DNA from 2 places in the Lysobacter hankyongensis genome. Region 2 is predicted to be linked to the other one. Evidence: riboswitches for the same ligand, from Rfam matches in the RefSeq annotation. Region 2 holds a riboswitch; the other holds the start of a gene.
The links. Region 2 has a riboswitch for cobalamin ahead of btuB (TonB-dependent vitamin B12 receptor). Riboswitches for the same ligand answer to the same signal wherever they lie in the genome.

Region 1: another riboswitch for cobalamin. It lies ahead of ABD974_RS09905 (ribonucleoside-diphosphate reductase subunit alpha); the one in region 2 lies ahead of btuB (TonB-dependent vitamin B12 receptor).

Annotation. Positions count from the first base shown of each region.
Region 1 covers NZ_BAABJE010000010.1:41,923-49,475, forward strand. The annotation lists gene ABD974_RS09890 (NAD+ synthase) at 1-803, opposite strand, end outside; gene ABD974_RS09895 (endonuclease domain-containing protein) at 803-1,240, opposite strand; gene ABD974_RS09900 (ribonucleotide-diphosphate reductase subunit beta) at 1,488-2,495, opposite strand; gene ABD974_RS09905 (ribonucleoside-diphosphate reductase subunit alpha) at 2,610-5,060, opposite strand; cobalamin riboswitch at 5,313-5,552, opposite strand; gene sucD (succinate--CoA ligase subunit alpha) at 5,677-6,552, opposite strand; gene sucC (ADP-forming succinate--CoA ligase subunit beta) at 6,685-7,553, opposite strand, start outside.
Region 2 covers NZ_BAABJE010000002.1:325,943-333,495, forward strand. The annotation lists gene dinB (DNA polymerase IV) at 1-110, shown strand, start outside; gene ABD974_RS05275 (S8 family serine peptidase) at 117-1,940, opposite strand; gene ABD974_RS05280 (hypothetical protein) at 1,987-2,427, opposite strand; gene btuB (TonB-dependent vitamin B12 receptor) at 2,771-4,651, opposite strand; cobalamin riboswitch at 4,786-5,018, opposite strand; gene ABD974_RS05290 (TfoX/Sxy family protein) at 5,065-5,436, opposite strand; gene ABD974_RS05295 (GAF domain-containing protein) at 5,477-5,971, opposite strand; gene bioD (dethiobiotin synthase) at 6,035-6,721, shown strand; gene ABD974_RS05305 (efflux RND transporter permease subunit) at 6,786-7,553, opposite strand, start outside.

The DNA of each region.
Region 1 (7,553 bases), on a different contig from region 2:
GCCAGCGCATCGCGGCTTTCGTCGCCTTCGTCCACCCACTGCACCGGCAGGAAGCTGCGCGTCTCGTCCAGGTAATCGACCACCAGCCACTGATCCGTGAACGCGGCCGCCGCGGGATGCACGCTGCCGTCGCCGTCGGCCACCACCGAGGCGCCATCGAACACCAGCGCATCCTGGCCGCCGACGACGTTGAGATAGGCGATGGCCGCACCGGTCTCGCGCGCCCGCTCCGCCAGCAGCGCATCGCGCTGCGCGTGCTTGTCGCGCTCGAACGGCGAAGCGTTCGGCACCAGCACGATCCGCGCGCCGCCGCGCACGGTGCTGGCGATCGGCTCGGCGAACCACAGGTCTTCGCAGATGATCAGACCGACCGGCACGCCCTTGACCTCGAACACGCAGTCCTCGCGGTCCGGGTCGACATCGAAATAGCGGCGTTCGTCGAAGACCGCGTAATTCGGCAGCTCGCGCTTGCGATAGGTGCGCTCGACCTTGCCGTCGCGCAGCACGCTGGCGGCGTTGTAGACGACGCTGCCCGCGGCCTGCGGCCAGCCGACGACCGCGACGATGCCCTCGACGCCGGCGGCGACCGTCTCGATCGCCGCCGCGCAGTCGCGCAGGAACCCCGGGCGCAGCAGCAGGTCTTCCGGCGGATAGCCGGACAGCGCCAGCTCCGGAAACAGCACGATGTCGGCGCCGTATTCGTCGCGCGCCTCGACGATCATCGCCGCGATCCGCTCGGCGTTCCGGGTCACGGCGCCGACCGGGAAATCGAATTGGGCGAGTGCGATCCGCAGTGTGGTCATCAAGGCTTTCCCCTCCAATCACTTGCAGGCGATGGCTGCAGGCGATGGTCGGCCTGCTCTTCACCTTCCCCCGCATGCGGGGGAAGGCCGGGATGGGGGCTGTCCGACAGCGCAATCCGGATCATGTCGTAAACACCCTCGCTGTTTTCAAGAACATCATTATTCCAGAAACGCAGCACACGATATCCCAGCCTCACCAGACAGGCGTCCCGAGCGCGGTCCTGGGACGATTCCGCATGCTGCCCACCGTCCACCTCGACGATCAATGCGCTTTCGAGGCATGCGAAGTCGACCACGAAGCGATCGATCGGACATTGCCGCCTGAAGCGATGACCGTCGATCTGCCGCTTTCGCAGGATGCGCCACAGGCACTGTTCGGCATCCGTCATCCCGCGGCGAAGCTTGCGGGCGAAATCTCGTTTCTGGCCTTGCCGCATGGGGCACCATCAGAAGGGGAATCCGTCAGTCAAATCCAGGGGCGAGAGGGTGTCCATCGGGGAACTCCGCGTTGCAGTATCGCGATTGCCCCCACCCCGACCCTCCCCCGCCTTGCGGGGGAGGGGGCAAGACAACGGGCTCGGGCGAACCTCTTCCCCGCCGTCAAGCAGATGCCTGAATATCCGACGTGCCGCGAGAGGCGACCTCCCTCCAAGGCGGGGGAGAGTTGGGGAAGGGGCAAGTCACTCAGAACGCATCGTCGAACGCCACCGCTCCGCTGATGCCGACCTGATAGGCCGAGACCCGGCGCTCGAAGAAGTTCGCCAGTTCCTGCACGTCCTGCAGATCGAGGAAGGGAAACGGATTCTTCGCGCCGAACTCGGGCGCCAGGCCCAGCGCGGCGAGGCGCTGGTCGGCGACGTAGCGCAGATACTGGCGCATCTCGCCCGGCGACAACCCGTTCACGCCCTGCGACAGCACGTCGTCGGCGAACGCGGCTTCGACCTCGACCGCCTCGTGCAGCATCCGGCGCACGTCGTTCGCCATGTCGGCATCGAACAGGCCCGGGTCCTCCCGGCGCGCGGTATGGATGACTTCGAACGCGAACGCCATGTGCCCGGATTCGTCGCGGAACACCCAGTTGGTGCCCGCCGCCAGGCCCGGCAACAGTCCGCGCGAACGCAGGAACCAGACGTAGGCGAAGGCGGCGAAGAAGAACAGGCCTTCGATGCAGCAGGCGAAACAGATCAGGTTGAGCAGGAACTGCCGACGCTGTTCGCGCGTCTCCAGCCGCTCCAGCGATTGCACCGAATCCATCCAGCGGAAACAGAAATCGGCCTTGGCGCGGATCGACGGGATGTTCTCCACCGCCGCGAAGGCGTCCGCGCGCCGCGCCGGGTCGGGAATGTAGGTGTCGAGCAGGGTCAGGTAGAACTGCACGTGCAGCGCTTCCTCGTACAGCTGGCGCGACAGGTACATCCGCGCCTCCGGCGCGTTGATGTGGCGATAGAGATTCAGCACCAGATTATTGGCGACGATGCTGTCGCCGGTGGCGAAGAACGCGACCAGACGTTCGATCAGATGCCGGTCCGCCGGCGCCAGTGTGTGCTGGAGGTCGTTGAGGTCGATGCCGAAATCGATCTCCTCCACCGTCCAGGTGTTGCGGATGGCATCGCGGTACATCTCGTAGAACGTCGGATAGCGCATCGGCCGCAGGGTGAGCGCGAAGCCGGGATCGAGCAGATGTTGGGTCATGGGATGCTCCTGCCCCCTCCCCCGCATGCGGGGGAGGGTTGGGGTGATGTGATGGAAGCATGCGAAAGGCCCCCATCCCGACCTTCCCCCGCATCGCGGGGGAAGGAGAAAGGCTTACTGGCAGGCCTCGCAGGCTTCCGGGTTTTCGAGCGAACAGGCCAGCGCTTCCTGGGGCGTGTAGGCCTGCGCCACCGTCGCCTTCGCGATCCGCGTCGCCGGACGCGAGCGCAGGTAGTAGGTCGTCTTCAATCCGGCCTTCCAGGCGTACATGTACATCGACGACAGCCGGCCGATGTTCGGGCTCTCCATGAACAGGTTGAGCGACTGCGACTGGTCGATGTACGGCCCGCGCGCGGCCGCCAGATCGATCAGCGCCTTCTGCGGCAGTTCCCAGGCGGTGCGATAGACCGACTTCAGCACGTCGGGAATGCCGTCGATGCCCTGCACCGAGCCCTCGGCGAGCTTGATCGCATCGCGCGTGGCTTCGGTCCACAGGCCGAGGCGTTTGAGTTCGTCGACCAGATGACGATTGATCTGCAGGAAATCGCCGGACAGGGTTTCGCGCTTGAACAGATTGCTGACCTGCGGCTCGATGCATTCGTAGCAGCCGGCGATCGACGCGATGGTCGCGGTCGGCGCGATCGCGATCAGCAGCGAATTGCGCAGGCCGTGCGCGGCGATCCGCGGCTTCAGCGCCTCCCACGCGTCGCGTTCGGCCGGTTCGGCATCCCACAGGTCGAACTGCAGGGTCCCGGCGGCGGCGCGGGTCTCGACGAACGCCGGATGCGCGCCGTGTTCTTCGGCGAGCTCGCACGAGGTCTCGATCGCATGCAGGTAAACGCGTTCGGCGATGCGCGTGGACAGGGCCAGCGCTTCGGCCGAATCGAACGACAGACGCAGCCGGAAGAACACATCCTGCAGGCCCATCACGCCCAGACCGACCGGACGCCAGCGGAGGTTCGATCGGCGCGCGGATTCGATCGGATAGAAATTCAGGTCGATCACGCGATCGAGTTGACGCACGGCCACGCGCACGGTTTCGGCGAGCTTCCCGAAGTCGAAGTGCGGCGCCCCGCGTTCGTCGACCGCGACATGCTTGGCGAGGTTGATCGAACCGAGATTGCAGACCGCGGTTTCCTCGGCGGACGTCACTTCCAGGATTTCGGTGCACAGGTTCGACAGATGCACCGTCCGCCCCGGGCCGACCTGATTGCAGGTGCGGTTCGACGCGTCCTTGAACGTCATCCAGCCGTTGCCGGTTTCGCCCAGTACTTTCATCATGCGCGCGTAGAGGTCGCGGGCCTTGAGCGTGCGCACCGCCAGCCCCTGCTGCTCGGCCTGCGCGTAGGCGCGCTCGAAGGCCTCGCCCCACAGATCGACGAATTCCGGCACCGTGTTCGGATCGAACAGAGACCAGTCGCCGTCGTTCTCGACCCGCTGCATGAACAGGTCCGGCACCCAGTTCGCGAGATTGAGGTTGTGGGTGCGGCGCATCTCGTCGCCGGTGTTGTCGCGCAGTTCGAGGAACTCCTCGATGTCCGCGTGCCAGGTCTCCAGATAGATGCAGGCCGCGCCCTTGCGCTTGCCGCCCTGGTTCACCGCCGCCACCGAGGCATCGAGGGTCTTCAGCCACGGCACGATGCCGTTGCTGCGGCCGTTGGTGGAACGGATCAGCGCACCGCGCGAACGGATCCGCGAATACGACTGGCCGATGCCGCCGGAGAACTTCGACAATTGCGCCACGTCGCCGTAGCGGGCGTAGATGTCGGCCAGCGAATCCTTCGGCGAATCGAGCAGGAAGCACGACGACAGCTGTTCGTGGCAGGTGCCGGCATTGAACAGCGTCGGCGAGCTGGGAATGTAGTCCAGCGATGACATCAGCGCGTACAGCTCCAGCGCCGCGCCCGGGCTTTCGGTCAGCGCCACCGCGATACGCATGAAGAACTGCTGCGGCGTCTCGATGACCGTGCGCCGCTGCGGGTGCTTCAGCAGGTAGCGGTCGTAGAGCGTGCGCAGGCCGAAGTACTCGAAATGACGGGTGCGGGCGATGTCGATCGCATCGTTGAACTTGCGCGCGTGGATCTCGACCACGCCGCGCACGCGGTCGTTGATCAGGCCCAGCGCGTGCCCCAGCGCGATCGACTGCGAGAACGAATGCACGCCCTGTCCGGCCACTTCCTTGTCGATGTAGCCCGACAGCAGACGCGCGGCGAGGCGCGCGTATTGCGGCTCGTCGGCGGTGAACGCGGCGGCGGTACGGATCGACAGTTCGTCCAGTTCGCGGGTGGTCGCGCCGTCGTAGATGCCGGCGATGGTCTTCAGCGCGACCCGCATCGGGTCGATGTCGTCCAGGCCATCGCAGCAGCGCTGCACGGCGCGGACGATCTTGCCGACGTCGACCGGCTCGCGGCGGCCGTCGCGCTTGGTGATGGTCATGGCGATGGCCGCATGCGGCGGCGCCAGCGCGAAATCGCGCTGCGGACCTGCGGCCGGTGCGGTCGCGGCCGCATCCGTGGTTCTGGTGGGTGGCCTGCTGGGTGTTCTGGTGGGTGTCGCGGTGGTCATCGGTCCTCTCCGTTGCGCAATGGAGAGGAAGCGAAAGCGGCGGACGCGCGCGTCCCGCTGCGGGACGGATCGGGTGCCACGACGGCGGTCGCGACCGATGCGCACGGACACCGGCCCTCGCCCCCTCGGGCGAGCCTGCGTCTGCGCGGATTGCGGATCGAAGCGATGCACCGGACACGATGCGGCGCGGGCTTCCTGCCCGTGCGCGACTTCGACCGACGCTCCCCGCGGAGACGGTGGCCAGACGGCGCCTGTCGGGCGCCGGTCGAGGCAGGTCTTCGGGCTTACAGGCGCGCGACCGGACCGGTCGCTCCTACTGCGCGTCGCTTCCCAGCCGTGCGTCCCGTTGCGGGACAAGGCCAGTGCCATTGACGCGGGTCGTTCCTGATTACCGCTGCGGGGCAGCCCCGGAATCGAGCGCGATGGCGCTCACCGGGTTCCCATTTCAGCCGACCCCGGGCGGGGTCGGCACCTTCGACGGGCACAACATAGTGGGCCGATCGCCGAGGGTCAACACAAAATGTCGGGCGCCTTGTTTCATACGCGCAAAACGAAGGCCGCCCGGAGGCGGCCTGCGTCGAACTGCGCGATCAAACGGCGCGCGCGTGACGAAGACTTACTTCGCGAGGCGCTTCGCGATGGCGGCGCCGAGGTCACCCGGCGAGCGCACGGTGGTGATGCCGGCCTTTTCCATCGCCGCGAACTTGCCTTCGGCGGTGCCCTTGCCGCCCGACGCGATCGCGCCGGCGTGGCCCATGCGCTTGCCGGCCGGGGCCGAGGCGCCGGCGATGAAGCCGACCACCGGCTTGGTGACATGCTGCGCGATGAACTCGGCGGCTTCCTCTTCGGCGCTGCCGCCGATCTCGCCGACCATGATGATGCCCTCGGTCTGCGGATCGTTCTGGAACAGCTTCAGCGCATCGATGAAGTTGGTGCCGTTGATCGGGTCGCCGCCGATGCCGATGCAGGTCGACTGGCCGAGGCCGGCGTCGGTGGTCTGCTTCACGGCTTCATAGGTCAGCGTGCCCGAGCGCGAGACGATGCCGATCTTGCCCGGCAAGTGGATGTGGCCCGGCATGATGCCGATCTTGCACTCGCCCGGGGTGATCACGCCGGGGCAGTTCGGACCGATCAGCACGGCCTCCGGATAGCCCTTCAGCGTGTTCTTCACGCGCAGCATGTCGAGCACCGGAATGCCCTCGGTGATGCAGACGATGACCCGGATGCCGGCGTCCGCGGCTTCGAGGATGGCATCGGCCGCGAACGGCGGCGGCACGTAGATCACCGACGCGTCGGCGCCCGTGGTCTTCACGGCGTCGGCGACGGTGTTGAACACCGGCAGGCCGATGTGCTCGGTGCCGCCCTTGCCCGGCGTGACGCCGCCGACCACCTGCGTGCCGTAGTCGAGCATCTGCTGCGCGTGGAAGGTGCCCTGCTGGCCGGTGAAGCCCTGGACGATGACTTTGGTGTTCTTGTTGACGAGAACGGACATGGGTTCGAAATCCTTGGGTTGTCTCCTTCCCCCGCATGCGGGGGAAGGTCGGGATGGGGGCCGTTCGTCGCCCCCACCCTAGCCCTCCCGCGCGCGCGGGGGAGGGGATTCATGAGAGGTGTTCTCTGCGGATCAGGCGGCCTTCACCGAAGCGACCGCCTTCTTCGCGCCGTCGTTGATGTCGTCGGCGGGAATGATGGCGAGGCCCGAATTCTTGAGGATGTCCTTGCCCAGTTCGACGTTGGTGCCTTCGAGGCGGACGATCACCGGCACCTTCACGTCGACTTCCTTCACCGCGGCGATGATGCCCTCGGCGATCATGTCGCAGCGGACGATGCCGCCGAAGATGTTGACGAAGATCGCCTTCACGTCGGGATCGCGCAGGATCAGCTTGAACGCCTCGGTCACGCGCTCCTTGTTGGCGCCGCCGCCGACGTCGAGGAAGTTCGCCGGCTCGCCGCCGTTGAGCTTGATCACGTCCATCGTCGCCATCGCGAGACCGGCGCCGTTGACCATGCAGCCGATGTTGCCGTCCATCGTGACGTAGTTGAGATCGTGCTGGCTCGCCAGCACCTCGGTCTCGTCTTCCTGGCGGATATCGCGCATCGCGGCCAGTTCCGGATGGCGGAAGGTGGCGTTGTCGTCGGAATTGATCTTGCCGTCGAGCACCGCGAGGTCGCCGTTGGTGAGGATGGCGAGCGGGTTCAGTTCGACCAGCGCCAGATCCTTTTCGTTGAACAGCTTGTACAGGCCGAGCATGATCTTCGTGAGCTGGCCGACCTGCCTGGCGTTGAGGCCCAGCGCGAAGCCCATGTCGCGGCACTGGTAGGCCTGCAGGCCCTGGACGTAGTTCACGTGCAGAGTCTTGATCGCGTCGGGATTCTCGACCGCGGTCTTCTCGATCTCGACGCCGCCGTCGGCAGAAGCGATGAAGGTGACCGCCTTGCTGGAACGGTCGACCAGCACCGAGAGGTACAGCTCCTGGGCGATGTCGGTGGCCT
Region 2 (7,553 bases):
ACCGCGTCGATTTGCCGGCGCGCACGCGTTATCGGCTGGTCGGCGTGGGCCTCGGCGGCTTTCGCGACCGGGATGCGCTGCCGCCGCAGCCGGCGTTGTTCGATCTCTGAGGCCGGTCAGGTCTTTTTCGGCGCCGTGCGCGGCTTCGCCGGTTGTTTCTTCGCCGGCGTTTTCGCCGCCGGCACCCACGCCTGCGTCGCGGCTACGGCCTTCGCGGCGTCGATGCGGCCGTGGCCGTAGCGGTTCGAATGTCCGTTCGCTTTGTACGCCGAGGCCGGCCCGATCTTCTTCGCGGTCGAGGTCAGCACCGCGCGCACGTCGTCGGGCGTCATCGCCGGCTTCAGCGACAGCAGCAGGCCGCAGAGGCCGGCGACCAGCGCGGTCGACGAAGAGGTGCCGCTGAAGTTGTTGCAGAACAATCCGTCGGCGCCACCCCTGGCGTCGTCGCCGGGGTTGTAGCCGCGTCCGGGGAGGGACACGTCGGTTGTGAAGATCCCGCGCTTGCCGCCGTCGGACGGCGCGACCACGCACAATTCCGGCCCGGTGTTGGAATAGCGGGCCAGCGCATCGGCGTCGGTGGAGGCGCCGACCGCGATCGCGCTGTCGTCGGAGGCGGGATAGGCGACCCGCTTCTGCGCATGGTTGCCCGCCGCGCAGACCACGATGGTCCCGCGCCCGCCGCGGCCGTCTCGGCGCGCGTCGCGGAAGGCGGGCGCCAGCGCCCGTGCGAGGCGATCGGGCCCGGCCCACGCGCACGACAGGATGTCGGCGCCGGCAACGAGCGCGGCGTAACGGATCGCGGCCGCGACATCGCTGTCGCGCGCCATGGCGTGCTCGCCGTGCGGATCGACGGCGCTGGGCAGCGCACGGAAGATCTTCACCGGCAGCAGGCGGCACTGCGGCGCGATGCCGTAGGCCCGCGGCCCGGTCCCGGCGGCGACCCCCGCGCAGGCGGTGCCGTGGATGTCGTTCCAGAGCGTGTCGTTGTTGGCGTCGTCGAAGGCTTTCGGACGCGGATCGTAATGGCCGGCCGCCCGCGGCCCGAGGGTGAAGTCGCGGCCGCAGAGGTCGCGCTTGTCGCCGCGCACCGGTCGGCGGCGGATGTTGGGCGACAGTTCGGGATGATCGATGTCGACGCCGTCGTCGAGGATCGCGATGGTGATGTCGTGCGAGCCGCGGGTGTGCGTCCACGCCTCCGCGGCGCCGATCAGCGCCAGGTGCCACTGTGCGTCGGAGGGCTGGTCGGCGACGACGCGGCGCGCGCTGCGGGAAAACTGCGAGACGAAGTCCGGCGCCGCGAAGACCAGCTGCGGATCCCGGTTCAATGCGTCGGCGAACGCGATCAGCGCATCGCCGCGACAGCCGGGATCGCGCGGCGAGACGACGACCTGGGCGGCGCCGAGGCGGGCGTTGTATTTCGGCAGCAGATCGTGATGATCGAGGAAACGCCGGCGCGCGGCGAGATCGAGCGTCGGCACGAACTGCAGCAGGATGTCGTGATGCAGCACCTGCAGCAGGCCACTGCTGCGTTCGCGATAGATCGCCACGCCGTCCATCGCGCTGCCGTCCAACGCCACGTTGTTCGTCGCGGCCGGAGGCGCCCCGGGAGCGGTCCAGACGGCGCCGGCTTCGGTGACTGCGACGCTCTCCCACGCTTTTTCGCGCTCGCGCGGACCCGCCGCACGCTGCGGCGCGGCTTCCGCTGCAGGGCAGGGCAGACGGAAAAAGATCCGGCGGACATAGTCGGCGATCGCGGCCTCGCCCGTCTCGCGCAGTTCCTGCGCGCAGACATGTTCGAGTGCGGGGCTCGTGGGGACGGCCGACGGCGATTCGATCCTCGCGATCGATGACCGCGTCGCCGCGGCATCCGGTGTCCCGATTCGCTTCGCGCGGCGCGCGACGGACGCCGCAGCGTCGCGTCGGGGGCCTTGTCGTTTCATGCGCTCGTCCCTGCGTGTCGATGCCGGGCGATGCGCCGGCGTGGGGTCATCCTCGCTGGTAGACGCTTTCCGCGTCCAGCCAGACATCGTCGACCGTCTTGTCCCTGGCGATCTGGTCGATCAGCGACGGCAGGAACGCCTCGGCCGCGTTTTCCGGCTTGAACAGCGCCTGTTTCTGCGTGAACTGTTCGCGGCGGACGAGTTTGAGATTGTGGTGGCGCGCGACATCCTGCAATTGCTCGCGCGTCGCGCCGTCTTCGAAGCGCAGCGACAGGTAGCCGGTGGGGTAGCTGTAGCCGCCGTCGGCGTCGCCCAACGCGGGGATCACGCTGAACTTCTCGCCGAGTTCCTTGCTCAGGGCCTCCCAGGTCCGCCGCTGGTTCTTCGCATTGCCGGCCACGCGCACCACCCAACCGCGCCGGCCGCCCTTCAGCGGCGCGGCGTCGAGCAGCCGCGCCTCTTCCTTCAGGCGCGACAGGCGCGCCATCGGGGAGGGTGCGGAAGCGGAAGCGGGCCTCACGACGAAGAGCGTCGATCGGTTCGCGGATGGACTGGTCGTGGGCATGAGGCGTGCGAAGCGGAGGGAGCCTGCGTGTTCCGGCCCGTGGCCGGGGTGCCCCTGGGCCGGAACGGGGTCCGGGCAGGGGCCGGCGTGCGGCCCGCGGGATGGAATCGGTGGCCTGTTTTATCACGCGGCGAGAATCGCCCACAAGCGCGATTCGGGCCGACTCCGGCGGCCGGCAGGGCCGCGCGTTGCCGGGACCGGGCCCTCGTTCAGGTCGAGACGCCACCGGCGACCGGCGCATGGCCGATCGCCGGTGACGCGCGGATCAGCGCGCCGGCGCGAACCGCAGCATCAGCGACCACTCGCGGCCGGGCTGGTTGTAGAACGCCGCGGTCTCGTAGGCCTTGTCGAAGACGTTGGCGACCCGCGCCTGCAGGGTCCAGTCGTCGGCGAATCGGTATTCGCCGCGCACGTCCAGGGTGGCGAACCCGCCGAGGCGGCGGCTGTTGGCGACGTCGTCGTAGCGGTCGCCCTCGGCCACGCCGGTGAAGCCGAGGCGGAAGGCGCCGAAGCCGCGGTCCAGTTCCAGCCGCGCGGTCTCGCGGGCGCGGCGCGGCAGGTCGTTGCCGTGGTTCGGGCCCGGCGCGCGGTTCTCGGAGTCCAGCCAGCTCGCGCTGCCGGCCACGGTCCAGCCGAAGACTTCGCTGTCCACCCGCAGCTCCGCGCCGCGCAGACGCGCGCGCTCGATGTTGTTCGGCAGGAACAGCGAAGCGTCGTAGGCGATGAGATCGTCGACATCGGTGGCGAACGCGTCCAGACGCACACCGGTGCGCTCTCCGCGCCAGGCGATGCCCGCTTCGACGGTCTTCGAGGATTCCGGGCGCAGCGACGGATTGCCGAAGAACGGGTAGTACAGCTCGTTGAAGGTCGGCGCCTTGAACGCGGTGCCGTAGCTCGCGGTGATCCGCCAGCGTTCGGCGAAGCTCAGGCCCCAGGCCGCGGTGCCGGTGGTTTCGCCACCGAACTGGTCGTTGTCGTCGCGACGCAGCGCGAGCTGCAAATCGTGGCCACCGAAGCGGCCCTGATACTGCGCGAACGCGGCGCGGTTGCCGCGACGGGTCTCATCGTAGGGGGTGTCGCTGTCGATGCGGTCGCGCAGCCAGTCGAGGCCGAGCGTGAGCAACTGGCCTTCGGCGAGCATCCAGTCGCCCTGCACCGAGGCGCTGTCGCGACGGCTGGCGAAATCGCCGTTGGCGGTGCTGCCGAGGAAGTTGTCGGACGCATCCTCGTTGCTGCCGACCGAGACCTTCAGGTCGAACGCTTCGCTCGCCTTCCAGCGCAGCTGCGCGCCGATCGCCTGCTGCACGATGTCGGAATTGTCGACGAAACTGCCGTCGTAGTCGTTGTGGCCGCTGACGTGCAGCGCGTTGCCCTGCAGTTCGACGGAATCGCCGATCTTCAGGCCGCCGCGCAGCGAGAAGGCATGCTGTTCGTAACCGTCGCGATCGGTCTGACCATCGACGAAACAGCCGGCGAAGACCGGAAAGCCCGCGCCGCGGCAGGCGTCGATGCCGTCGGTGCGCTGCAAGCCGGCGTCGATGCCGAACCAGCCGCTGACGTCATCGGAAATGCGGCTGCCGCCGCCCACGCCCAGCCCGCCCTCGCGACGGCCATGGCTGCCGGCGCCGAGGTGGAAACGGAAGGTCGCGTCGCCGCGGTCGCGGCGGGTGAAGATCTGGATCACGCCGCCGATGGCGTCGGAGCCGTAGAGGCTGGAGCGCGGACCGCGCACGATTTCGACGCGATCGATCAACGCGATCGGCAGGTCCTGGAACGAGGCCAGGCCCGACGTGGCCGAACCGATGCGCACGCCGTCGACCAGCACCAGCACGTGATCGGATTCGGCGCCGCGCACGAACAGCGTGCTGAGCTTGCCCATGCCGCCCTGGTTGCTGAGATTGATGCCGGCGCGGCCGCGCAGCAGTTCGCCGAGCGAACCGGCCTGGCTGCGCTGGATGGCATCGCGATCGATCACCTCGACCGGCGCCAAGGCGGCGTCGGTGGTGACGGCGGTCCGGGTCGCGGTGACGACGATCTCGTCGAGCGCATCGGCGTCGTCATCGGCCTGTGCGGCGGCGGAGAAGGACGCGGTGGTCGCGAGCGCAGCGGTCACGGCAAGCGCCAGCGGAAATTTTCGGAAAGACATTCGGGAACTCCATCGCGCGCACCCGCGCGGTGAGAAAGTGCGGAGGAGTCGCGAACGGAGGAAACAGGCAGCGAGCGGCCGGCGGGCATGCAGGGCATGGCGAACGACGTGATCGCCGCGACGCCCTCCGCATCGCAACCATGGACTTCCTGGCCGGTCTCCGGGCTCGTGCGCGAACGGTCGGAGACCGTTCGGGCCACCGCGCCTTCCCGCGGACAATGTCCACAGTGGCGGATGCGATGGCTTGACGCACTTACCGTTGCGGGGGCAGCGCCGGCCTTGCGTCGTGTCGAAAACGACGCGCACCGGCTTCCCGTTTCAACCCTGGGGCGAATGCCCGCGGGTCACCATGAAGCGCGCGCAGTGTACCCGATCCGCGTGGACGGCCGGCGTCGCGCGGCTGCGCAGCAGGCTCAGTCGCCGCTGTCGGGCTCGTCGAAGAGGCTGAACACCGGCGCCGCGTCTTCGCGGGCGTGGTGGGTGGTCGTCACCGGGGCGGCGGCGGGGCGGCCGCGCGGTGGCGGCAGCAGTGCGATGGCGGCGTCGGCGGCGACCAGCAGTTCGCTGCGGCGTTCGGCCGGCACTTCCTGCCAATGACAGCCCATCAGCGCGCCTTCCAGCGCATACAGCAGATTGAGACTGGGTTTGAAGCCCGCGCGCTTGACGCGCATGAAGGCTTCGAGCGCGCCGATCGCGCGCAGATCTTCTTCCGTGCGCAGCCCGACCTGGCGCAACCAAGCCGCGCTTTTCGGACCGATGTTGCGGAGTTTCAGCGGAGCGCTCATGCGTTCGTGTCTTCGGAGAAGGGATGGGGCGAGCGGTCCATCAGCCGTCCGTGCGCAGACTGCGCACGAACAACGCCGCGATGGCCTCGATACCCGCCTGATCATCAACGTCGAAACGGTCCGGGACCGGACTGTCCAGGTCGAGTACACCCACCAGCGCACCGTCGCGCACCAGCGGCACGACAAGTTCGGAACGCGACGCCGCGTCGCAGGCGATGTGCCCAGGGAACGCATGCACGTCGGCGATGCGCTGGGTCGTGCGCGTGCGCGCCGCGGCGCCGCAGACGCCCTTGTCCAGCGCGATGCGCACGCAGGCCGGCAGACCCTGGAAGGGCCCGACCACCAGTTCGGTGCCGTCGAAGAAATAGAAGCCGGCCCAATTGAGTTCCGGCAGCGCGTGGTACACCAGCGCCGACAGATTTGCGGCATTGGCGATGCGGTCGTGCTCGCCCGCGAGCAGGGCTTCGGCCTGGGCCGCGAGCTGGGCGTACTGTTCCGGCTTGCTGCCGGTAAGCGGAATGGCGGCGAAACTCATGCAGCCAGTGTAGCAGCGCCGCCGCCCGGCATTACCATGCGCCTTCCGTTCCGGAGCCCGACGATGTCCCAGCCCGCACGCAGCCTCTACGTCACCGGCACCGATACCGGCGTCGGCAAGACCGTCGCCGCGACCGCCCTGGTGCACCGGCTGCGCATGGCCGGTCTGCGCGCGGTCGGCATGAAGCCGGTCGCCAGCGGCTGTGAACCCACGCCGGACGGTTTGCGCAACGAGGACGCGCTGACGCTGCAGGCCGCCAGCGATCCCTCGCCGGTCTACGACGACGTGAACCCGTACGCACTGGCGCTCGCGACGGCGCCGCAACTGGCCGCGCGCGCGATGGGCGTGCACGTGGATCTCGAACGTCTGCACGGCGCCTATCGTCGTCTTGCGGCGCAGGCCGATGCGGTCGTCGTCGAAGGCGCGGGCGGTTGGGCCGCGCCGATGGACGACGGGCTGGATCAGGTCGATCTGGTCCGCAGGCTCGATCTGCCGGTCGTGATGGTGGTGGGCCTGCGCCTGGGCTGTCTCAATCACGCGCGCCTCACCGCGCGCGCGATCGAAGCCGATGGCGTGCGGATGATCGGCTGGATCGGCAGCAGCGTCGATCCGGCCTTCACCGAGCGCGATGCCTACACCGGTCTGTTGAACGATGCATTGCCGGCGCACTGCCTCGGCATATTGCCGCATGCGCCCGGCGCGGACGCGCGGGCGATGGCGCGGCATTTGCGATTGCCGCAGGGATTCTGATCGCGGCGTCGCAAAAAGAAAGGCGCGCCGAAGCGCGCCTGTCCGGATCGCATGCACGAAGGGATCAGCCGTGTTGCGGCAGGGCCTCCGGCGCTGGCGCATCGCCGGCCGCAGCGCGCGCCTTGTCGTGCGCATGGTCGCGGGCGAGATACAGATAGAACGCCGGCAGCACGAACAGCGTGAACGCGGTGCCGATGGTCATGCCCGACGCGATCACCATGCCCATCGAGAAACGCGCGGCCGCGCCGGGGCCGCTGGCCATCAGCAGCGGGATCATCGCGAAGACCAATGCCGCGGTCGTCATCAACACCGGACGCAGTCGGATCGCCGTGGCCTCCTCGATCGCTTCGCGCTTGCCGAGACCCTTCTCGATCTGCAGCTTGTTGGCGAACTCCACGATCAGGATGCCGTGCTTGGAGATCACGCCGACCAGCGTCACCAGGCCGACCTGGGTGTAGATGTTGATGCTCATCCCGGGGAAGGCCTCGATGCCGCTGATGCCGAGGATGCCGCTGGCGATCGCCAGCACGTTCAACACCAGCAGCGCGCCGCAGATCGCCATCGGCACGGTGATCAGCATGATCAACGCGTCGCGGAAGCTCTCGAACTGCGCCGACAGCACCAGGAAGATGATGATCAGCGCAAACAGCAGAGTCACCAGCATCGTCGTGCCTTCCTGCTTGAACTGTCGCGATTCGCCGGCGTAGTCGACGCTGTAGCCCTGCGGCAGGACTTCCTTCGCCGCCTGCTCCAGCACCGCCAGCGCCTCGCCCTTGCTCACGCCGGGACGCGGGGCGAAGATGATCGACACCGCGTTCAGCTGCTGGAAACG